DNA from 2 places in the Variovorax ureilyticus genome. Region 1 is predicted to be linked to the other one. Evidence: riboswitches for the same ligand, from Rfam matches in the RefSeq annotation. Region 1 holds a riboswitch; the other holds the start of a gene.
What was found. Region 1 has a riboswitch for S-adenosylhomocysteine ahead of ahcY (adenosylhomocysteinase). Riboswitches for the same ligand answer to the same signal wherever they lie in the genome.
Positions count from the first base shown of each region.

Region 2: it holds a riboswitch for S-adenosylhomocysteine, as region 1 does, so the genes downstream of both, metH (methionine synthase) here and ahcY (adenosylhomocysteinase) in region 1, are expected to answer to the same signal.

Region 1 is NZ_JBBKZU010000004.1:373,015-384,310, reverse strand. It holds gene metF (methylenetetrahydrofolate reductase [NAD(P)H]) at 1-662, opposite strand, end outside; gene WKW77_RS12000 (TlyA family RNA methyltransferase) at 640-1,437, opposite strand; gene ahcY (adenosylhomocysteinase) at 1,457-2,884, opposite strand; S-adenosyl-L-homocysteine riboswitch at 2,947-3,016, opposite strand; gene WKW77_RS11990 (hypothetical protein) at 3,281-4,222, shown strand; gene WKW77_RS11985 (peptide chain release factor 3) at 4,344-5,975, shown strand; gene WKW77_RS11980 (HAD-IIB family hydrolase) at 6,008-6,814, shown strand; gene WKW77_RS11975 (DUF4399 domain-containing protein) at 6,801-7,628, opposite strand; gene WKW77_RS11970 (GNAT family N-acetyltransferase) at 7,747-8,589, shown strand; gene WKW77_RS11965 (amino acid ABC transporter ATP-binding protein) at 8,729-9,466, opposite strand; gene WKW77_RS11960 (amino acid ABC transporter permease) at 9,497-10,162, opposite strand; gene WKW77_RS11955 (amino acid ABC transporter permease) at 10,164-10,889, opposite strand; gene WKW77_RS11950 (transporter substrate-binding domain-containing protein) at 10,979-11,296, opposite strand, start outside.
Region 2 is NZ_JBBKZU010000005.1:454,883-466,178, reverse strand. It holds gene WKW77_RS14590 (ferredoxin--NADP reductase) at 1-138, shown strand, start outside; gene WKW77_RS14585 (TetR family transcriptional regulator) at 251-1,039, shown strand; gene WKW77_RS14580 (amidohydrolase family protein) at 1,041-2,240, shown strand; gene WKW77_RS14575 (GtrA family protein) at 2,262-2,660, opposite strand; gene WKW77_RS14570 (glycosyltransferase family 2 protein) at 2,657-3,631, opposite strand; gene WKW77_RS14565 (ArnT family glycosyltransferase) at 3,615-5,405, opposite strand; gene metH (methionine synthase) at 5,575-8,292, opposite strand; S-adenosyl-L-homocysteine riboswitch at 8,348-8,455, opposite strand; gene WKW77_RS14555 (DUF2778 domain-containing protein) at 8,472-9,107, shown strand; gene WKW77_RS14550 (hypothetical protein) at 9,115-9,387, shown strand; gene WKW77_RS14545 (PACE efflux transporter) at 9,464-9,916, opposite strand; gene WKW77_RS14540 (LysR family transcriptional regulator) at 10,014-10,901, shown strand; gene WKW77_RS14535 (SH3 domain-containing protein) at 10,911-11,296, opposite strand, start outside.

The sequences.
Region 1 (11,296 bases):
CGCAGGCGGATCCAACGCGGGATCTCCGCGCCGCAGGCGTCCGAGAAGCGCATGAGCTGCGTCGAACTGGTGATCGGCATGATGCCCGGCACGATCGGCGTGTCGATGCCCTGCGCGCGCGCCTCATCGACGAAGCGCCAGTACGCCTCGGGGCTGAAGAAATATTGCGTGATGGCCGAATCAGCGCCCGCGCGCACCTTGGCGGCGAAGGCCTGCAGATCGGCCTCGGGCGACTTCGCCTGCGGATGCACCTCGGGATAGCACGCGACCTCGATGTGAAAATCGCGTCCGGTCTCGGCGCGGATGAAGGCGACGAGATCGCTCGCATAAAGGAACTCGCCGCCGATGCCGTAGCCGCTCGGCAGGTCGCCGCGCAGAGCGACGAGGCGCTTGACGCCCATGGCCTTCAGTTCGGCCAATTGCGTGCGCACCGTCTCCTTCGTCGCGCCGATGCACGAGAAATGGCAGGCGGCGGAGACGCCTTCGCCGAGGATCTCGCGCACGGTGCCGAAAGTCCCGTCGTGCGTGGAACCGCCGGCGCCGTAGGTAACCGAGCAGAACTCGGGCTCCATCGCATAGAGCTGCTGCCGCACATTGCGCAGCTTGGCCGCGCCTTCGGGCGTCTTGGGGGGAAAGAATTCAAAGCTGAGCGGAAGGCGCACGGCCGGCTCCTGGTTCGCCATCGGCATGAATGGCATGAATGAAAAACTCTCGATTGCCATCGCCACCCACGATCGGGCTGTCGAGCCACTGCACGACGCGCAGGCCCAGCGATGCACAGGCATCGCGCAGGCGTTGTTCGACCACGCCGTAGAGCGCTGGATCGCGAACGATGCCGCCCTTGCCGATCTGGCCCGGCTGCAATTCGAACTGTGGCTTGACGAGCATGAGGAGATCGCCACCGCGCTCGAGCAGCGGCGCCAGCGATGGAAGCACGAGGGTCAGCGAGATGAAGGACAGATCGCCAACGATAAGGTCGAAGCCCGAATCTGCGGGCGACCGCGAGGCCCACGCGTCACGAGCGAGCGATCGGGCATTGACCCCCTCGACCGCCGTCACGCGGGCATCGGTCCGCAAGCGCGGATGCAATTGGCCGTGGCCTACGTCCACGCCGATCACGTGCGCCGCGCCCTTCTGCAACAGGCAGTCGGTGAAGCCCCCCGTCGATTGCCCGACGTCGAGGCATCGCTTGCCCTTGGGATCGACGCCGGTGGACGCCAACGCACCTTCGAGCTTCAGCCCGCCCCGCGAGACATAGCGTGCCTCCGAGGCGTCGAGCAATTCGAGCTCGGCCGACGCCGGCACATCGTCGCCGTTCTTCGCGACGGTGCGCCAATCGGCGCCATCGCGCCAGCGCAGTCCACCCGCGATGAGGCGCACTGCCTGCGAGCGTGACGCAGCGAGGCCGCGTTCGACGAGCAACTGATCGGCGCGCAAAACGCTACGCCCGCCCCGCTCAGTAGCGGTACGTGTCCGGCTTGTAAGGGCCGTTCTTGTCGACGCCGATGTAGGCGGCCTGCGCGTCGGTGAGTTCGGTCAGCATCGCGCCGACCTTCTTCAGATGCAGGCGCGCGACCTTCTCGTCGAGGTGCTTGGGCAGCACGTAGACCTTGCCGGCCTGGTACGCGTCAGGCTTGGTGAAAAGCTCGATCTGCGCGATGGTCTGGTTCGCGAACGACGAGGACATCACGAAGCTCGGGTGGCCCGTGCCGCAGCCCAGGTTCACGAGGCGGCCCTTGGCCAGCAGGATGATCTTCTTGCCGTCCGGGAAGGTGATGTGGTCGACCTGCGGCTTGATCTCTTCCCACTCGTACTTCTCGAGCGAGGCGACATCGATCTCGTTGTCGAAGTGGCCGATGTTGCAGACGATCGCCTGGTCCTTCATGGCGGCCATGTGCTCGTGGCGGATCACGTCGCGGTTGCCGGTGGTGGTCACGAAGATGTCGGCCTTGTCGGCCGCGTATTCCATCGTGACGACCTTGTAGCCTTCCATCGCGGCCTGCAGCGCGTTGATCGGGTCGATCTCGGTGACCCACACCTGTGCGCTCAGGGCGCGCAGTGCCTGGGCCGAGCCCTTGCCCACGTCGCCGTAGCCGGCCACGCAGGCGATCTTGCCGGCGACCATCACGTCGGTGGCGCGCTTGATGCCGTCCACCAGCGATTCGCGGCAGCCGTAGAGGTTGTCGAACTTGCTCTTGGTGACCGAGTCGTTGACATTGATCGCGCGGAACAGCAGCGTGCCCTTGGCGCTCATTTCGTTCAGGCGGTGAACGCCGGTCGTGGTTTCTTCCGTCACGCCGATGATCTCGGCCGACTTGCGGGTGTACCAGGTCGAGTCGACCGCCAGCTTGGCCTTGATCGCCGCATAGAGGATGCGCTCTTCTTCGCTCGTCGGATTGGCCAGGACGCTCTGGTCCTTCTCGGCGCGTTGGCCCAGGTGCATGAGCAGCGTCGCATCGCCGCCGTCGTCGAGGATCATGTTGGGGCCTTCGCCGGCCGAACCCTTGGCGCCGAAGTCGAAGATGCGATGGGTGTAGTCCCAGTAGTCTTCGAGCGACTCGCCCTTGACCGCGAACACCGGCGTGCCGTTGGCGGCGATGGCGGCGGCAGCGTGGTCCTGCGTCGAGAAGATGTTGCACGAAGCCCAGCGCACGTTGGCGCCCAGGGCCTGCAGCGTTTCGATCAGCACCGCGGTCTGGATCGTCATGTGCAGCGAGCCGGTGATGCGCGCGCCCTTCAGTGGCTGGCTCTTGGCGAATTCTTCGCGGATGGCCATCAGGCCGGGCATTTCGGTTTCGGCAATGCGGATTTCCTTGCGGCCCCAGGCGGCGAGGGAAATGTCGGCGATCGCCTGATCGGCGGTGGGTTTGAGAACGGCGCTCATGTCGGCTCCAAAACAAGTTTGAAAGATGCCACTGCGTTCGGGGAAGGACTCACCGCGAGACGAGCGGGTGAGCGTGGTTGCGATGTGGGTCCGAGCCTCACGCCTGACGGCGCTGCAACGCTCCTCGGATAAGCGGCGGATTTTACCGCGTGCCGCCGGAACGCTGCCAGCAGCGGTTTCCGGATCGTCCTGGACCCGTTGACGCCCGCGCCTCGACGCCGCCCGGCATTGCTTCTTGCGTCATTGCGGCGGCGCCGCGCGACCCGGCGGCAGGCAAACCTTTGGACGATATCCCATCGCCTCCTGTCGAGCCCTTGCTTCGCAAAGCCGGCACCGGCAAGGTGGGTTCCGCCCCGGCCGCCTGAGGCGTCCTGGCGACGCACGCAGAATTCGTCCATGAAGGACCAGAAAGCCAGAGAGGACAGATTCGGCCTGTATGTGCTCGGAAACGATGGCGCCATCGAATGGCTGAGAGCCATGATTCCGAGCATTCGTCGCTGGAGTCCACATGCGAACGTGCACCTCGTCCCCTACGACGAGCGGCTGAGCAAAACGCGGCAGCTCTGCCAGGAACACGGCGTCGAGATCCTGGAAGACTCGGATTTCGAGACCTACGACCAGATTGGAAAGACCCTGGCTCCGGAGTCCCGCAACGTGCAGAAGATGTTCCGGAAGATGGCCTGCTTTCTCGACGGCCCCTACGAGCGATTCGCATATCTCGATGCGGACACGATCTGCCTCGCTCCGGTCGAGATCTACGACACCGCGATCCGATCCATGGGACAGGTCGTCCTGTACGAAGGCGGAGGCGATCTGGACTACTGCTATCCCCGCGATCCGCTGCGCTCCCTCATGCAGCACAAGTACAAGACCGCCGCGTTCAACGCGGGCTTCTTTGCCGGCGTGAAGGGGCTCTTCTCGATCGACGAGGCGCGCACCTGGGCACGGGAACTGGCACAGCACAAGTCCGAATGCTGGCAGGAAGGCATGGATCAGCCGTTCATCAACTACTGCGTCGACAAATCCGGCGTCAAGCGTGTCAGCCTCACCGATGCCCTCGGAAAGCCCACCGGGTTCTGGGCCCATGGGCTGCAAACCGACCTGGACCCGGCGGCGGTCGACGCGAGCAACGTGACGCCCGGCACGTACCGGCCGGTCATCCACTGGGCCACCTTCCAGGTCAAACCGTACATGCCACTGCGCAAACTCTGGCGGCACTATCGGTTGCTGACGTCGACGCTTTCCGAGCGCCTGATCTATTTTGGCGCGCACGATGTTCTGGAGCGCGGACGCCATGTCGTCTCGAAGCGTGCCCGGAGGCTCATCCAGAGCACATAGGCCGCGGGACCTCGCCCCGCCGAAGCGCCGCGCGGCAGGATGCCCCGTTTCCGGTCCGATCGTTAAAATTGCCGGTTTTGCCTGCAGGCCGCGCCCGTGAGCGCGCACCGCGTTCACCTCCATGACATTTGCCTCCGAAACCCGTCGTCGCCGTACGTTCGCGATCATTTCCCACCCTGACGCGGGCAAGACCACGCTGACGGAAAAGCTGCTGCTGTTCTCCGGCGCGATCCAGATCGCGGGCTCGGTCAAGGCACGCAAGGCGTCGCGCCACGCGACCTCGGACTGGATGGAAATCGAGAAGCAGCGCGGCATCTCGGTGGCGTCCTCGGTGATGCAGATGGCGTATCGCGACCACGTCATCAACCTGCTCGACACGCCCGGCCACAAGGACTTCTCCGAAGACACCTACCGGGTGCTGACCGCGGTCGATTCGGCGCTGATGGTGATCGACGCGGCCAACGGCGTCGAAGCGCAGACGCGCCGGCTGATCGAGGTCTGCCGTCAGCGCGACACGCCGATCCTCACCTTCGTCAACAAGATGGACCGCGAAGTGCGCGAGCCGCTGGAGCTGCTCGACGAGATCGAGCGCGAACTCGGCATGCCGTGCGTGCCGATGACCTGGCCCGTGGGCCAGGGCAAATCGTTCGGCGGGATCATCAACCTGCGCACGCAGGCGATGACGGTGTTCGAGTCGGGCAGCGAACGCCTGCCGCAGGACTTCGAGACCATCCCCCTGACCGATCGCGAACAGCTGCAGAAGCGCTTCGGCCATGAATTCGACACCGCGACGGAGAGCATGGAGCTGGCCACCGGTGCGTCGCCGGAGTGGGACCGCGAGGCCTTCCTCGCCGGCAAGCAGACGCCTGTGTTCTTCGGCTCCGGCGTCAACAACTTCGGCGTCATGGAAGTGCTCGATGCGCTGGTCGACCTGGCACCGCCGCCGCAGCCGCGCGTGAGCACCACGCTGGTCAACCGCCAACCGGTGACCAAGGAAATCCAGCCGGACGACAAGGACTTCGCCGGGGTGGTCTTCAAGGTGCAGGCCAACATGGACGCCAACCACCGCGACCGCATCGCGTTCGTGCGCATGGCCTCCGGCCGCTACACGCCGGGCATGAAGCTCAAGGTGCAGCGCACCAGCAAGGAGCTGCGCCCGACCAGCGTCGTGACCTTCATGAGCCAGCGGCGCGAGGCGGTCGAGGAAGCCTACGCGGGCGACATCGTCGGCTTCACCACGCACGGCGGCGTGCAGCTCGGCGACACGATCACCGACGGCGCCTCGCTGCAGTTCACCGGCCTGCCCTTCTTCGCGCCCGAGCTCTTCATGACGGTCATCCTCAAGAACCCGCTGCGGACCAAGCAGCTCCAGCAGGGGCTTGCCCAGCTCGGCGAGGAAGGCGCGATCCAGGTCTTCCGGCCCGAGATCGGCGGGCCGATGCTGCTCGGTGCGGTCGGCCAGCTCCAGTTCGAAGTCGTCCAGCACCGCCTGAAGACCGAGTACGACGCGGACATCCGCCTCGAAGGCTGCCAGTACACCGGCGCCCGCTGGATCACCGCCGACACGCCCGCGGAGCTGCGCACCTTCGTCGATGCCTATCCGCAGCGCATGTCGCGCGATGCCGCCGACACATTGGCTTTCCTCTGCACCTCGCCGTACGACGTGCGGCTGGCGCAGGAGCGCTTCCCGAAGATCCACTTCCATCCGCTGCGCGAGCACGCCGGCCTGGCATTGCAGTCCGCCGGCGGATGAGCACGCCCCCCGCCGATGCCCGGGAGCGGCTGATGCAGCCGCTCGCGAACTGGCCGCTCCAGGCCAGGCAGGGGCTGGTCGGCGTCTTCACCGACATCGACGACACCCTGACCACCGAAGGCGCGATCACGCCCGATGCGCTGGACGCCATGGCCGCACTGAAGGCCGCCGGGCTGCACGTGGTGGCGGTGACCGGCCGCCCGGTCGGCTGGAGCGAGCCCTTTGCAGCAGCCTGGCCGATCGATGCGATCGTGGCCGAGAACGGCGCGGTGGCGCTCGTGCCGACCCACGGCGGCCGCCTCGAAAAGCGCTATCAACAGGACGCGCCTACACGCGAGCGCAACTTCGCGCGCATGCAGGCGGTGCTCGAACGCATCGAGAAGAGCATCCCCGGCGCGCGCCGCGCCACCGATTCGGCGGGCCGCGAATGCGACATCGCGGTCGACCACAGCGAGTTCACCCAGCTCGGCGACAAGACGATCGCGGACGTCGTCGCCTTGATGCGCAGCGAAGGCATGCACGCCACCGTCAGCAGCATCCATGTCAATGGCTGGTACGGCGATCACAACAAGCTCGCCGGCGCGCGATGGATCGTGCGCGAACTCTGGGATCGCACGCTCGAAGGCGAAATGGACCGCTGGGTCTACGTCGGCGACTCGACCAACGACGCGCTGATGTTCGAGCACTTCGCGCACAGCATCGGCGTGGCCAACGTCCGCCGCTTCGAAGCCGCGCTGCCGCACCTGCCGCGGTACGTCGCCACGCACGAACGCGGCGCGGGCTTCGCGGAAGCGGCCCGTGCCGTGCTCGCCGCGAAAGGTCTCCTCACCGCACGGTGAAGGCCACCGTCCTGGCGCGCGCCACCACGTTGCCGGTTGCGGCGTTGCTCATGAGTTCGAGCCTGGCGCTGTAGTCGCCCTTCGGCGGGTTGAGCCACAACTCCGTCTGTCCGCCGTCGAGGTCGATGATTTCGGCCTTCTGGCCGGCCCGCTCCAGCACGAGGCGGAAGTGGCCGGTGTCCTGCACCCTGGGCCCGGCGTGCGAGATGTTGTAGCCCGTCGCATGCATCTGCACGCGCAGCGGCGTCTGCACCGTCGCGCGATCGGCCGGACTCAGCACCTCGACGCGGGGCGCTCCCTGCAGGCTGGCCGCCGTCACGCCCGCGTTCTGCTTGCTCACCGTGAACTTGAGCGGCTTGCTGTAGACGAAGTACGGAATGTGGCCCTGGTCCGCCAGCACCAGCCGCATCGTGTAGGTGCCGGGCGGCAGGTTCACCACCGCTTCCATCTGGCCCTTGCCGAAGTGGACGTAGTGCTCGGTGAACGGCAGCGGCTTCGTGAAATCGAGCGGCAGCGGCTGATCGATCAAGAGGTGGTGATGCCCCGCGGTGCCCGCCGTCTTGCCGGCCGGAACGATGCCGCGCATCGACAGACCGAATCGCGCGACGAAGGGCGACTCCAGCGTGGCGCCGTCCTTGAGGTTCGTGAAGTAGGCCTCGGGCGACCAGTTCGGCGGCGGCACCACCCACGGATGCGTGACGGCTTCGACCGCCTCCGCCGGTGGATTGGTCTGCGCGAACGCGGTGGCGGACCCCAGCGCAGCCAAGGCCAGAGACACCCCCATGCCGGCTGTACGGCGAATTCCTTTGAACATCCCAACTCCTCCAGAAGTCGGCAAATTGTGTCATTGAGTTACTCATTAAGTTGCAACTCAAAACCTCGATCTGGAAATTCGGTCACACCATAGGCCCTTCACTCGGAACAATGCACCCATGGACGTTGCAATCCGGACACTGCGAGGCGACGAGATCCAACTCGCGATCGACGCTGCGGCGCGCGAAGGCTGGAATCCCGGCCTGCACGACGCGCGCTGCTTCCACGCCGCGGATCCGGAGAGCTTTCTCGTGGCCGAACACGAAGGCCTGCCCGTGGGCTTCATCAGCGCCGTGTCGTATGGGGGAAAGTTCGGCTTCATCGGCCTGTACATCGTTGCGCCGACCTGGCGCGGCCGCGGTATCGGGATGCGGCTCTGGAAGGCCGGCATGGCGCGGCTCAAAGGGCACGTCGTCGGTCTGGACGGCGTGCCGGCGCAGCAGGACAACTACCGGCGCAGCGGATTCGAACTCGCGTGGAACAACGCACGTTTCGCCGGCATCGCACGGGGGAGCCTTGGCAAGGCCATGCAGATCGCGCCTCTCTCCACGATCGATTTCGATGTGCTTTGCGCCGACGACCGCCGCGTGTTCCCCGCGTCCCGCGAGGCCTTTCTCCGCGGCTGGATCGCGATGCCCGAATCGACCGGCCTCGCGTGGACGGACCAGGGCCGGCTCGCGGGCTGGGGCGTGATCCGGCGATGCCGCGAGGGGCGCAAGATCGGCCCGCTCATCGCAGAAAGCCCCGAGGTTGCGAACGCACTCTTCGATGCACTGTGCGCCAGCGTGCCGGCCGGTGACACGGTCTACCTCGACGTTCCGCTGCCCAACGCCGATGCGGTGACGCTGGCCGAAGCGCACGGCATGCAAAGCGTGTTCGAGACCGCCCGCATGTATGCGGGCCCGGCGCCGGCCTGCGAACTGGAGAGGGTCTACGGCATCACCACCTTCGAACTCGGCTAGCGCCCAAGACAAGAGCCCCGCATCGCGGGGCTCCTTTCAATGCCAGAGGTGCCGCAGATCCGGCTTGGCCGGTCTGCAGGCACCGCCCCGGCCGGGGGTTGGCGAAGCGACACGAAGTGCGCGCAGCCTGGGGGCGATCTCAGTGCTGCAGGATCTTGTTGAGGAAGTCCTTCGTGCGCGGCTGACGGTTCTCCGGGTGGCCGAAGAACTCGTCCTTCGAGCAGTCCTCGAGGATGCGCCCGCCGACGTCGATGAAGATCACGCGGCTCGCGACCTTGCGCGCGAAGCCCATTTCGTGGGTGACGACCATCATCGTCATGCCTTCCTTGGCCAGCGACACCATCACGTCGAGCACTTCGCCCACCATCTCGGGGTCGAGCGCGGATGTCGGCTCGTCGAACAGCATCACGATCGGGTCCATCGACAGCGCACGCGCAATTGCCACGCGCTGCTGCTGGCCGCCGGAGAGCTGGCCGGGGAACTTGTCCTTGTGCGCCATCAGGCCCACGCGGTCGAGCATCTTCAGGCCCCGGGTCTTGGCCTCGTCCAGGCTGCGGCCGAGCACCTTGACCTGCGCGATCGTGAGGTTCTCGGTCACCGACAGGTGCGGGAACAGCTCGAAGTGCTGGAACACCATGCCGACCTTCGAGCGCAGCTTCGGCAGGTCGGTCTTGGGGTCGCTGACCCGCACGCCGTTGACCGTGATCTCGCCCTTCTGGATGGGCTCCAGCGCATTCACGGTCTTGATCAGCGTGGACTTGCCCGAACCGGACGGTCCGCACACCACCACCACATCGCCCTTGGCGATGCTCACCGAGCAGTCATTGAGCACCTGCACGGGCCCGTACCACTTGGAAACGTTCTTGATTTCGATCATGTTCTCGGCCATGACTTTCCCTTTCGGTGTTCAGCGAATGATGGCGATCTTCTTGTGAAGACGCTTGACGAAGTACGACAGCGCGTAGCAGATGATGAAGTACAGCACCGCCGCCATCAGGTAGGCCTCGATGGGACGGCCGAAGTTCTTGCCGGCCGTCTCGAAGCCCTTGAGCAGGTCGTAGGCGCCGATGGCATACACCAGCGACGTGTCCTGGAACAGGATGATGGTCTGCGTCAGCAGAACCGGCAGCATGTTGCGGAAGGCCTGCGGCAGCACGACGAGCGTCATGTTCTGCTTGTAGGTCATGCCCATCGCCTGCCCCGCGAAGACCTGGCCGCGCGGGATCGACTGGATGCCCGCGCGCATGATCTCGCTGAAATAGGCCGCCTCGAAGGCGATGAAGGTGATGACGGCCGACACTTCGGCGCCGATCGGGCGACCGATGATGAAGGGCACCAGCAGGAAGAACCACAGGATCACCATCACCAGCGGAATGCTGCGCATGCCGTTGACGTAGATGGCCGCGGGCGCGTCCAGCCACTTCTTGCCCGACAGGCGCATCAGTGCGAGCAGCGTGCCGAAGAAGATGCCGCCCAGGGTGGCCACCACGGTCAGGAACAGGCTGAAGTACAGGCCCTTCAGCAGGAAACCCGAGATGACGCTCCAGTTGAGAAGGGTGAGATCGAGGTTCATGTCAGTGTCCTCCCCCGCCGGCGGAGGCAATGAAGCCCGGTACCCGCGTTCTCTTCTCGACGGCGGCCATGATGCGGTTGATCGCGAAAGCCGAGATCACGTAGAGCACCGTGACCGCCAGGTACATCTCCATCGGCCGCGCGGTTTCCTCGCCGGCCTGCATCGCGAACTGCGTCATCTCGGCGATCGACACCGCGAAGGCCACGGACGAGTTCTTGAAGATGTTCATCGACTCGCTGGTCAGCGGCGGAATGATGATCCGGTAGGCCATCGGCAGGATGACGTAGCGGTAGTACTGCGCCGTGGTGAAGCCCACCGCCATGCCCGCATAGCGCTGGCCGCGCGGCAGCGCCTGGATGCCCGAGCGCAGTTGCTCGGCGATCCGCGCCGAAGTGAAGAAGCCCAGCGCCAGCACCACGAGGATGAAGGGCGGCACGTCGCGCATCACCGGGAACAATGCCGGCACCACGTGATACCAGAGGAAGATCTGGACCAGGAGCGGGATGTTGCGGAACAACTCGACCCAGGCATTGCCGAGGCGGACCCACATCGGGCTGTTCGGCAAGGTCCGGATCACCCCGACGACCGAGCCGAGAACCAGCGCGACCACCAGGGCACTCAGGGCCACCGAAATCGTCCATCCCCAGGCCGAGAGCAGCCATTGCCAATAGGTCGGGATCTTTCCTCCCGGATCCTGCAGGAAGACCTGCCAATCCCAATTCCCCATCGGGACCTCCTCAATCGTTGTTGGTTAGTTGAATTCCGAAAACAAACGCCCGCCGCAAAGGGCGGGCGTTTGCTGTCAGGCCATGCCGATCACTTCTTGTTGAAGTCTTCCATCGGCCGGTTGTTGGGGCTGGCCCATGCTGCCTTGGTCGCTTCCGACAGCGGCAGGCCGACCTTGGTGTTGGTCGGGGGGATCGGCTGCATGAACCACTTGTCGTAGAGCTTGGCCAGCGAGCCGTCGGAGATCTGGCGCTTGATGCTGTCGTCCACTGCCTTCAGGAAAGCCGGGTCGTCCTTGCGCACCATGCAGGCGATGGGCTCGATCGACAGCGGCTCGCCGACGATCTTGAAGCCGGACGGATTCTTCGACTTGGCAATGTTGCCGGCGAGGATCTGGCCATCCATCAC
Region 2 (11,296 bases), on a different contig from region 1:
GAAGACCGCGTGATGCTCTGCGGCAGCCCCGGGCTGCTGGTGGACCTGAAGCACATCCTGGAAGGGCGCGGCTTCAAGGAAGGCAACACGAGCACCCCCGGCGACTACGTCGTCGAGCGCGCCTTCGCCGAGAAATGACAGCCCCCCGGCTTTTCACGCGCTACGCGCGTGTAACTCCACCCCCCGAGGGGGGCGCGCGGCTCGCCTTGGGGCGGCCCGGCGGCGGCCGCATTCATCTCTCCTGACTCTGATGCCCGAGCGCAAGGCCACTTCCACCAAGCCGCAGCGCCGCACCGGCGTGCGCGAAGCTGCGGCGCAGGCCACGCGCGAGAGCATCCTGCGCGCGGCGACCAAGGTATTCGCCAGGTACGGCTACGACGGCGGCAGCGTCGAGAAGATCTCGCAGGCGGCCAAGTCCTACGACCGGATGATCTACTACTACTTCGGAAGCAAGGAAGGCCTCTTCATTGCGGTGCTCGAAGGCATCTACCGGCGCATGGACGAGGCCGAGGCCGCCCTGGCGCTCGACGCCTCGCGGCCGGTGGAGGCCCTCACCGCGCTGACCCGCTTCGTGCTGGGCTACTACCGCAAGAACCCCGACTTCGTCACGCTTCTCAACACCGAGAACCTGCACAAGGGCCGGCACATCGCGAAGTCGCTGCGCGCGCGCGAATATTCGTCGCAGGCGATTTCGATCATTGGCGAGATCATGGCCAGCGGCGTCGCGCAGGGCCTGTTCCGCGCCGACGTGTCGCCGCGCGACCTCTACCTGCTCATCGCCTCGACGGGCTATTTCTACATGTCGAACCGGCACACGCTCACCGCCTTCCTCGGCGAGCCGCTGGAAACGCCTGATGCCGTCGCGCACTGGGAAGACTTCGTGATCGAGGCGGTGCTGCGCACCGTCGATGCCGGGGCTTCCGACGAATCCGCAGAACCACCCCACCAAAAGGCAGATATGACCCCCAAAGCTCACATGCGTTCGCAGCCCCCCAGGGGGGCGCAGGCCTCCCTGGGGGCGGCCCGGCGGGAGTCCTGACATGGCAGAAGTCGCAAGCGCCGCAAAGTCAGGCAAGGTCGTCATCCGGAACATAGGTCTGCTGCTGTCGGGCGACATCGACAAGCCCATCCTCGATGCCGACACGATCGTCGTGAACGACGGGCTGATCGTCGCGGTCGGCAAGGAGAAGGACTGCGACACCGAGGGCGCCAGGACCGTCATCGACGCGAAGAAGACCTGCGTCGCGCCGGGCCTCATCGACAGTCACGTGCACCCGGTCGCTGGCGACTGGACGCCGCGCCAGAGCCAGCTCAACTGGATCGAGTCGAGCCTGAACGGCGGCGTGACGACGATGATCTCCGCCGGCGAAGTGCACTACCCCGGCCGGCCCAAGGACATCGTGGGCCTGAAGGCGCTGGCGATCACCGCGCAGCGCGCCTTCGATGCCTTCCGCCCGGCCGGCGTGAAGGTTCTGGCCGGCGCGCCGGTCATCGAGAAAGGCATGGTCGAGAGCGACTTCAAGGAGCTGGCCGAAGCCGGCGTGGGCCTGCTCGGCGAAGTGGGCCTGGGCACGGTGAAGGCCGGCTACGAGGCCAAGGAGATGGTCGCCTGGGCGCGCAAGTACGGCATCCAGAGCACCATCCACACCGGCGGGCCGTCGGTCCCGGGCTCGGGCTACATCGACAAGGACACGGTGCTGGAAGCCGACGCCGACATCATCGGCCACATCAACGGCGGCCACACCTCGCTGCCCGAGGCGCATGTGTGCGAGCTGTGCGAGAAGAGCACGCGCGGCATCGAGATCGTGCACAACGGCAACGAGCGCACCGCGATCGCGGCGGCCCGGGCCGCGATCGAGCTGAAGTGCCCGCACCGCGTGATCCTCGGCACCGACGGCCCTGCGGGCTCAGGCGTGCAGCCGCTGGGCATCCTGCGGATGGTCTCGCTGATCTCGTCGTTCGCGAACATTCCGGCCGAGCTGGTGTTCTGCTTCGCCACCGGCAACACGGCGCGCATGCGCCATCTGAACTGCGGCCTGATCGAGCCGGGGCGCGATGCGGACTTCGTGTTCATGGACCGCGCGCAGCACACTGCCGGCAAGACCCTGCTGGAGAGCGTGCAGCTCGGCGACATCCCCGGCGTGGGCATGGTGATGATCGACGGCATCGTGCGCTGCGGCCGCAGCCGCAACACGCCGCCGGCGACCGAAGTGCCGGTGGTGGCGTCGGGCGCGCACTGAGGCGCCCCTCTCTCTGTCTGCTCAGTGCTCGCGCGCGGCCCGGAACACCAGGTACCGGGCCGAGGCGAAGTTCACCACCAGCCCAGCGCAGCTTCCAGCCGCGACGCCGAGCGCCGGCCCCCATGAGCCGCCCACCCAGTGCAGCGTGAGCACGTAGGCCGCGTAGTTGACCAGCGCGCCGCCGAGCATCGTCAGCATGTAGTGCAGGTATTCGCGCGCGATCGAGGCGCCTGAGCGCCGCGCGCGGAAGGTGAAGTGCCGGTTCAGCAGCCAGGTCGCCGTCGCGGCGGCGGTCCAGGACAACACGCGCCCGCCGTACCAGCCCAGATGCGGCGAGGCGACGTACAGCACGCCCACGTCGACGACGAAGCCGATCGCACCGACGACCACGAACGACAGGAACTCCTTGCCGATCCTCACGGCAGGGCCCGATTCCGCACCCCCGGGATCGCGAGGTAGCGCAGCCGCTTGGCCTCCTGCCGCCCGATGGTCACGGTGTGCAGCACGATGCCGCAGACGAAGGACAGCATCGCCATCAGCATCGTGCCCGTGACGAGCACCGCGGTCGGAAGGCGCGGAACGAGGCCCGTCTCGAGGTAGGTGACGACCAGCGGCTCGGCCAGCACGAGCGAGATCAGAACCAGCACGGCCGCCACGCTGCTGAAGAACAGCAGCGGTCGTTCGCTCACGAACAGCTTGAAGATCGTGCGCAGGATGCGCCAGCCGTCGCGGTAGGTCGACAGCTTGCTTTCGGAGCCTTCCGGGCGCGAGCGGTAGAGCCCCGGCACTTCCGCGAAGGGCATGCGCAGCTCGAGCGCGTGCACCGTCAGCTCGGTCTCGATCTCGAAGCCCTTCGACACCGCGGGGAAGGACTTCGCGTAGCGCCGCGAGAAGACGCGGTAGCCCGACAGCATGTCCTTCAGGTGCCCGCCGAATAGGCCCGCGACCGCGCCGGTCAGCAGGCGGTTGCCGAAGCGATGGCCCCGGCGGTAGGTTTGCGCGTCGTCGCCCGCGTCCACGCGCGAGCCGACCACCATGTCGAGGTTGCCGTCGATCATCCGGTCGATGAGGCCGCGCACGCCGCTCAGGTCGTAGGTGGCGTCGCCGTCCACCATGACGTAGATGTCGGCCTCCACATCCGCGAACATGCGGCGCGCGACGTTGCCCTTGCCGCGCAGGACGACGTGGGTGACGAACGCGCCATGCGCGCGCGCGACGGCCGCGGTGTCGTCGGTGGAGTTGTTGTCGAAGACATGGATCTCCGCATCGGGCAGCGCCGCGCGGAATTCGTCGATCACCTGACCGATCGCCAGCGCCTCGTTGAAGCACGGGATCACGGCGGCAATGCGCAGCGGTCCCTGCAGCGGGGGCATTTCAGGGTGCTCGGTCATTTCGATATTGGCGGATGCGGTAGGCCTTGGCATTGTCTTTTTCGTAGATCAGGGCGAACTGCTCGCGAAAGCCGGGCTGCGCCTCCAGGTAGGACGCCGTCGGCAGCGACACTGCAATCGCCTCGAAGCCTTGCTGGGCCAACTTCCGGGCGTAGTCCGCGGGCGGGAAGATGATGAAGTCCGAGTAGCGCCATGGCCCGAGCGCGTCGCCCCAGACCGGGCTCGGGCCGTAGTAGGTCGCCTCGCTCAGCGCGATCTGGTAGACGCGGCCCGTCGCATGCTCGCGCAGGTAGTTCATCACCGCATAGCCCGGCACGTTCTTGCGCAGGAACGCTTCGCGCTGTTCGGGCGTGGTCGCGATCATCGACACCCTCTCGCTCGTCTTGTGAAAGACGATGCCGACCCCGGCCACCAGCAACAGGATGGCGAGCCACCGGCCCGCCCGGTCGAGCCCCCCGCTGCGGTCGCGCTCGGGCATCGTCCGGCGCAACTTGGCGGCGATGCCGCCGAACACCGTCTGCCATCCCACGGCGGCGGTCAGCGCCAGCATCGGAAATGCGGGAACCAGGTAGCGCGGATAGCGCGAAGTCAGGGTCCAGACGAACAGCGAATAGATGCAGAACACCGTCGCGGCACGCAACGCGGCGGAGCGCTTCCAGTGCGCGCTGAAGGGCACGGCCAGCACCGCCCAGATCAGCGGAGTCGGCAGCGAGGCGTGGTCGCGCACGTCCTGCAGTTGCTGGCGGTAGTCCGCGGCGTTCCAGTTGGTGAAGCCGAACACGCGCGCGCCGATGGGGTTGAAGGGATCGCCGGTCATGATCGCGTTGCGCGCATACCAGTAGATGCAGGGGATCAGGAAGCAGAGCAGCGCCGACCCCAGCACGCGCGGACGGCGCTCGTGCCAGAGAACGAAAACGCCCACGAGCGGCAGCACCGTCAGCGCCTGGTATTTCGAGCCGACCGCGATGCCGAGGAAGAACGCCGCGAGCCCGAGCCAGCGCGCGCCCTGGGGCGGCGGCGATTCGCGCCACCACCACAGCGCCGCGCAGGCGGCGAGCACCAGCAGCGCGACGCTGGTGTCGATGAGCGCGCCCGTGTAGTCGCCCATGCCGAGCCAGATCGCCGCACCCGCGCAGGCCACCACGCGATTGATGTGCATGACGCCGAGCCGGTAGACGATCAGCACCGAGGTCCAGCCCGCGAGCGCATTGAGCAGGTGCGGGAACACATCGTTGCCGTTGCCGACCATCAGCGCACCGGCATAGAGCAGGTTGTAGTTGTACGGAAACCAGGGATAGCGCAACCACTCGTAGATGCCGAGCCTGCCGCTCTGGGCGACTTCGCGGGCATACGGCAGGTGGTACATCAGCTCGTCGAACACGGCCGGCGGCGCGAGCGGCGCGGCCAGCGTCATGACGCCGAGCAGTGCGAGGGCGATCATCCCCATCTTCTCGAGCCAGGACAGCGACGGCGGCACCTCGCGCGTGCGCACCTGGCGCAGCCATGCCGGCAGCTGCGCAATCGCCAGGCCGACGCCGAGCGCGACCATGGCCCAGACGACCGCGGACGTGAACCAGCCGACGATCCCGAAGGCCTGGAAGACGCAGATGAAGATCCCGATGCCGGTCGTGACGGCCATCGCCGCCTCGAGCCAGACGTCGCTGCGCGCCGGCGCGCCGAAGCGCGCGAGCACCGCCCGCCCGAAGCCCCAGCAACTCGCGACGAAGACGGCCAGCGCCGCATAGTGCGCGACCGCAAACACCAATTTGGTCATTGGGCTCGCCCCGAGGCCGTGCGCACCTGGGGCGAAAGCGCCGAACTACCCCTCGGGCCGGCGCAGCCAGGCCCGTTCGCGAAATACCGCGGAGCCGGCTCCGCCGGGCCGCCGGTATTGCACCCTGGAAGGGGGTGTCCGAGCCACACGAAGTGGGCGAGGCTGGGGGTCATCCGAGGTTCGGCGCCAGCAGCCGTTCCAGGTCCGCTTCGCTTTCTTCGCGGCGAGCGGCCTGGTCCTGCAACTGGTCGTGCCCGATTTTGCCGACGTTGAAGTAGGTCGCGTCGGGATGACTCAGGTAGAAGCCGCTCACGCTCGCAGCCGGCATCATCGCCAGGCTTTCGGTGAGCGTCATGCCGATGTCGGCGCAGTTCAGCAGCTCGAACATCGGCTTCTTCACGCTGTGGTCGGGGCAGGCCGGGTAGCCCGGCGCCGGGCGGATGCCGCGGTACTTCTCGGCGATCATCTCGTCGTTGCCGAGCGACTCGTCGGGTGCGTAGCCCCAGAGGTCGGTCCGCACGCGGTGGTGCATCGCCTCGGCGAAGGCCTCGGCCAGCCGGTCGGCGAGCGCCTTGAGCATGATCGCCGAGTAGTCGTCGAGGTCGTCGACGAAGTACTTCTCCTTCTTGTCGACGCCGATGCCGGCCGTCACCGCGAACATGCCGACGTAGTCCTTGAGCCCGCTTTCGCGCGGCGCGACGAAGTCGGCCAGGCAGCGGCTCGGGCGCATCACGCCGTCGATCATCTGCTTCTCGGTCTGCTGGCGAAGGCCCCACCAGGTGAGCGCGGCTTCGGTGCGCGACTCGTCGGTGTAGAGCACGATGTCGTCATCGTTCTCCGTGTTCGCCGGCCAGAAGCCGACCACGCCGCTCGCGGTGAGCCAGCGGCCTTCGATCAGCCGCTTGAGCATGCGCTGGCCGTCGCCGTACACGCGCACGGCCTCGGTGCCGACGATCTCGTCCTTGAGGATCGCGGGGAACGGGCCTGCAAGATCCCAGGTCTGGAAGAACGGTCCCCAGTCGATGTACTTCGCGAGTTCGGTCAGATCGAAATTGCGGAACACGCGGCGGCCGGTGAACTTCGGCACCGGCGGCACGTAGCCGGACCAGTCGATCGGCGTCTTGTTGGCGCGCGCCTTCGCGAGCGGCCACAGCGGCACCTGTTTCTTGTTGGCATGCAGCTGCCGCACCTTCTCGTAGTCGGCGTTGATCTCGTCGATGTAGCTGGCCGCCTGCTCCGACAGCAGCGACTGCGCCACGCTCACGCTGCGCGAGGCGTCGGGCACATAGACGACCGGGCCTTCGTAGTTGGGCGCGATCTTGACCGCGGTGTGCACGCGGCTGGTGGTCGCGCCGCCGATCAGGAGCGGGATCTTGCGCACGCGGAAGTGGTCGTCCTTCTGCATCTCGCCGGCCACGTACTGCATCTCCTCGAGGCTCGGCGTGATCAGGCCCGAGAGGCCCACGATGTCCGCGCCCTCGACCTTCGCACGCGCGAGGATCTCGTGGCACGGGACCATCACGCCCATGTTCACCACCTCGAAGTTGTTGCACTGAAGCACGACGGTCACGATGTTCTTGCCGATGTCGTGCACGTCGCCCTTCACGGTGGCGATGATGATCTTGCCCTTGGTGCGCACGTCGCGGCCCGCGGCTTCGTCCTGGCGCTTCTCCTCCTCGATGTAGGGGATGAGGTGAGCCACGGCCGACTTCATGACGCGCGCCGACTTCACCACCTGCGGCAGGAACATCTTGCCCTGGCCGAACAGGTCGCCCACGATGTTCATGCCGTCCATCAGCGGCCCCTCGATCACGTGCAGCGGGCGTCCGCCCTTGGCGATCGTCGCCTGGTAGGCCTCCTCGGTGTCCTCGACGATGAAGTCGGTGATGCCATGCACCATCGCGTGCGACAGGCGCTGCGCCACCGGCACCGGGTGCTCCGGCGTGCCGCGCCATTCGAGCTTCTTGCTCTCGTCCTTGGCGCCGCTCTTGGCGCTTTCCGCCACTTCGACGAGGCGCTCGCCCGCATCGGAGCGGCGGTTGAGCACCACGTCCTCCACACGCTCGCGCAGCTCGGGTTCGAGGTCGTCGTAGACCCCGACCATGCCGGCGTTGACGATGCCCATGTCCATGCCCGCCTTGATCGCGTGATAGAGGAACACGGTGTGGATCGCCTCGCGCACCGGGTCGTTGCCGCGGAAGCTGAAGCTCACGTTCGACACGCCGCCCGACACCTTCGCGCCCGGCAGGTTCTCCTTGATCCAGCGCGTGGCCTCGATGAAGTCGACGGCGTAGTTGTTGTGCTCCTCGATGCCGGTGGCGATCGCGAAGATGTTCGGGTCGAAGATGATGTCCTCGGGCGGGAAGTCGACCTCGTCCACCAGGATGCGGTAGGCGCGCTCGCAGATCTCGGTCTTGCGCTCGAAGGTGTCGGCCTGGCCCTTCTCGTCGAAGGCCATCACCACCGCCGCCGCGCCGTAGCGCCGCAGGAGGCGGGCCTGGTGCTTGAAGGACTCCACGCCCTCCTTCATGCTGATCGAATTGACGATGCCCTTGCCTTGGATGCAGCGCAGGCCGGCTTCGATCACCTCCCACTTGGAGCTGTCGATCATGATCGGCACGCGCGCGATGTCCGGCTCGCTCGCGATCAGGTTGAGGAAGCGCACCATCGCAGCCTTGCTGTCGAGCATGGCCTCGTCCATGTTGATGTCGATCACCTGCGCGCCGTTCTCGACCTGCTGGCGCGCGACGGCCAGCGCATCCTCGAACTGGCCGTTGAGGATCATCCGCGCGAAGGCCTTGGAACCGGTGACGTTGGTGCGCTCGCCGATGTTGACGAACAGCGCGCCCTCCCCGATGCGCACCGGCTCCAGGCCGGAGAGCTTCATGGGGGGAACGAGGATGGAAGAGGAAACGGAAGACATGGCTCACCTGCGGAGAAAGGTCAGGCGAGCGTCGTTGCGCATAGCTCACGAAGCGGTGAGTCTCCCAAGCCTGACGCGACGTACCTCGCCTTCTGCGAGGAGGTCAGCGCTGCAACGCTCCTTGGGGCCGTAGATTTTAGTAGATGCCCTCGCTGAGAGCGCTGTCAGCCCCTCCAGCGGCTTCTGAGCACCAGATCAATTTCCCCGCAGCGGAATTTGACAATCAATTGAAATTGAAAATCAATGCAATTGATCCGTCGACGGCGGCGATGCTACGATCGCCAAGAAATGCGCTCAAGGCGGGCAATCACGGATTATTCAAAAAGGGAGCTCTTATGAATCTATCATTTGAATTGAACGGCAAGGAATTTTCAGAACTCAGCGCAGGCTCGATGCGATTCAAAGCATTTTCCGGCCAGGAGGCTTATCGCAACAAGCCGCAATTTCATTGCGCTCCGAGGCTTGGGCCAATTCCGAAAGGACGGTACTTCATTGTGGATCGTCCGACGGGCGGACGATTGGGTCCAGTCCTGGACTACTTGAAGGGCAAGCATGAATGGTTTGCTCTTCTTGCCGACGATCTAAAAATTGACGATGCCACTTTCTGCGATCAGGTGGAACGGGGGCAGTTCCGGCTGCATCCGAAGGGCATCCAAGGGCTGAGCCAGGGGTGCGTAACGCTGGAGAATGCAAGCGATTTTTCTCTTCTCAGGCGGATGTTGCTCGCGTCGCAAACGCTCGAGGTCCCGGAGCGCGGTTCCAGGCCTATGGAATCCTGACCGTCAAATGAAAAGAGCCGCAAAACTCTTGCTGTTTCTTTTAGCGGTTGCGGTTTCGTCCATTTGGCTGACTCGGCTATGGCTCGAACTGCAAGTTCCACTTCCCATCACGGATGGCATGGTGGACTTTGCCCTCGCCTTTTATGGCGCACAGAATCAGGAAGAATCCACAGACGCGCTGGCTTTGCTAGGTTGGGTCACAACAGCACCGCTGACAGCGATTTTTTTCTGGAGTGTTCTAGGCGTCTGGAAGCGCTACCGCGCTTGCCAGCCGAGGTGAGCGACGGGGCGCGGCTATTTGCGCACGATCGGCTCTTTCGCATAGGCAGCAGGGGCGTGATGTTCGCCCCCTTCGCTCAGGCCGACTCGGCAGCGAGTTCCCCGCGCCCGCTTTGAGCCGAAGAAGGCAGGCCGAATATCGCGTCGAACACCCAGTTGAACACGAAGGTGTAGATCAGGAAGAACACGACGAGGCCCAGGTCCATCACCAGCGCCTCCCAGAGGCTGACGTCCAGCCACCACGAGAAGACCGGCACCAGGAAGGCGACGAGCCCGCCCTCGAAGCCGATCGCATGCGCGATCCGGCGCCTGACGCTGCGGCCGCGCACCGCCTGGCGCGATTCCCAGCGCTCGAACAGGGCATTGAAGCTGAGGTTCCACAGCACCGCGATGACCGACGCGATCACCGCGACCACGCCCGAATGGCCCATCCCCTGGCCTGACATCAGCGACAGGCCGGCGCTGGCCGCCACGATGGCGATGCCTTCGTAGAGGCTGATGTAGACCACGCGACGCTTGAGCCCTTGCATGAAATCGATCCTGTGTGATGGCTGTTGGGCTGGACTTTATGTTCTGGAGACTGACATATAAAGTCATCTTCTTTCAGTTTTATTGAAAGATGCCGCAATGAGCTTTTCGAGCGAGAACGTGGAAGTCTTCCTGGCAGTGATCGACCACGGCTCGTTCTCGGCCGCCGCACGCGCGCTCGGCCGGGTGCCCTCGGCGGTCAGCATGGCGATCGCCAACGTCGAGGCGGAGCTGGATCTCCAGCTCTTCGACCGCAGCGGCCGCGAGCCGCAGCCGACCGCCGCCGCGCGTTCGCTGGAGCCGCAGGCACGGCTGCTTGCGGCGCAGCTCAAGCAGTTGCAGGTGCAGGCGCTCGCCCTGACGCAGGGGCTCGAAAGCCGCCTGACGCTCGCCATTGCCCCCGAGCTGCTCGCCGCCCCGTGGAGCGGCGCCCTGGCGGCCCTGGCGCAGCAGTACCCGCTGCTGGAGGTCGAGGTGCTCGCCGCTCCGCAGGCCGACGCGCTGGCGCTGCTGCACAGCGGGCGGGCGCAGCTCGCGCTGGTCTTCGAGCGGCCCAGCCTCGACGGTCGCGAGGGCTTTCAGGAAGTCGCCAACGACACCATGGTCGCGGTCATGGCGCCTGACCATCCGGTGCTGGCTGCCGCCGGCGGCCGGCTGCGCGAGGCGCACCTGACGACCACGCGCCAGATCGTGGTCGCGGGGCGGGACCTCGCGACCAGCGATCCGCGCTTCGTCTTCGCGCGGCACGTCTGGCGCACCGACAACGCGCTCGCGGCGCTGAGCCTGATCACCGCAGGGCTCGGCTGGGGCTGGCTGCCGCGCAACTTCGCGCGGCCGCATGTCGCGGCGGGTGCGCTCGTCGAGATCCCCTTCGAGAACCTCTCGAACGGGATCGACCTGTGGGTCGACGTCGTGTGGTCGCGCGAACGCCCGCTGGGGCTGGGTGCGCAGCGCTTCGTGGAGCTGATCGCGCGCAAGAAGGACTGAGGCCGCGCGTCAGCGGTCGCCGTGGCCGCGCCCCTGGCCGCGGTCGTTGCCGCCGCCGTGATCGCCGCGGCCCCCGCCTCCGCCCTCGCCGTGTCCGCGATGATTGCCCTGGTCACCGCCGCTACGGCCGTATCCGCCCCCTTGTTCGCCCCGCGGCCGGCCCGCGTTCCAGTCCGGACGGCCGGGTCCACCCGGACGGAAGCCGTGATCCGGCGCCGGTGGCCGTATCCCCGCAGGCGGTGACGGCGGGCGGTGCCCCGGATCCACCGGAGGACGGATCCCCACCGGCTGCGGAGGCCGGAAGGCCGCAGCCGGCGGCCTCGCGCCCGCGGGCGGGTGATAGCCGGGCCCCGGCCAGGGATTCGGTCGCCATGCAGGAACAGGCGCCGGCAACG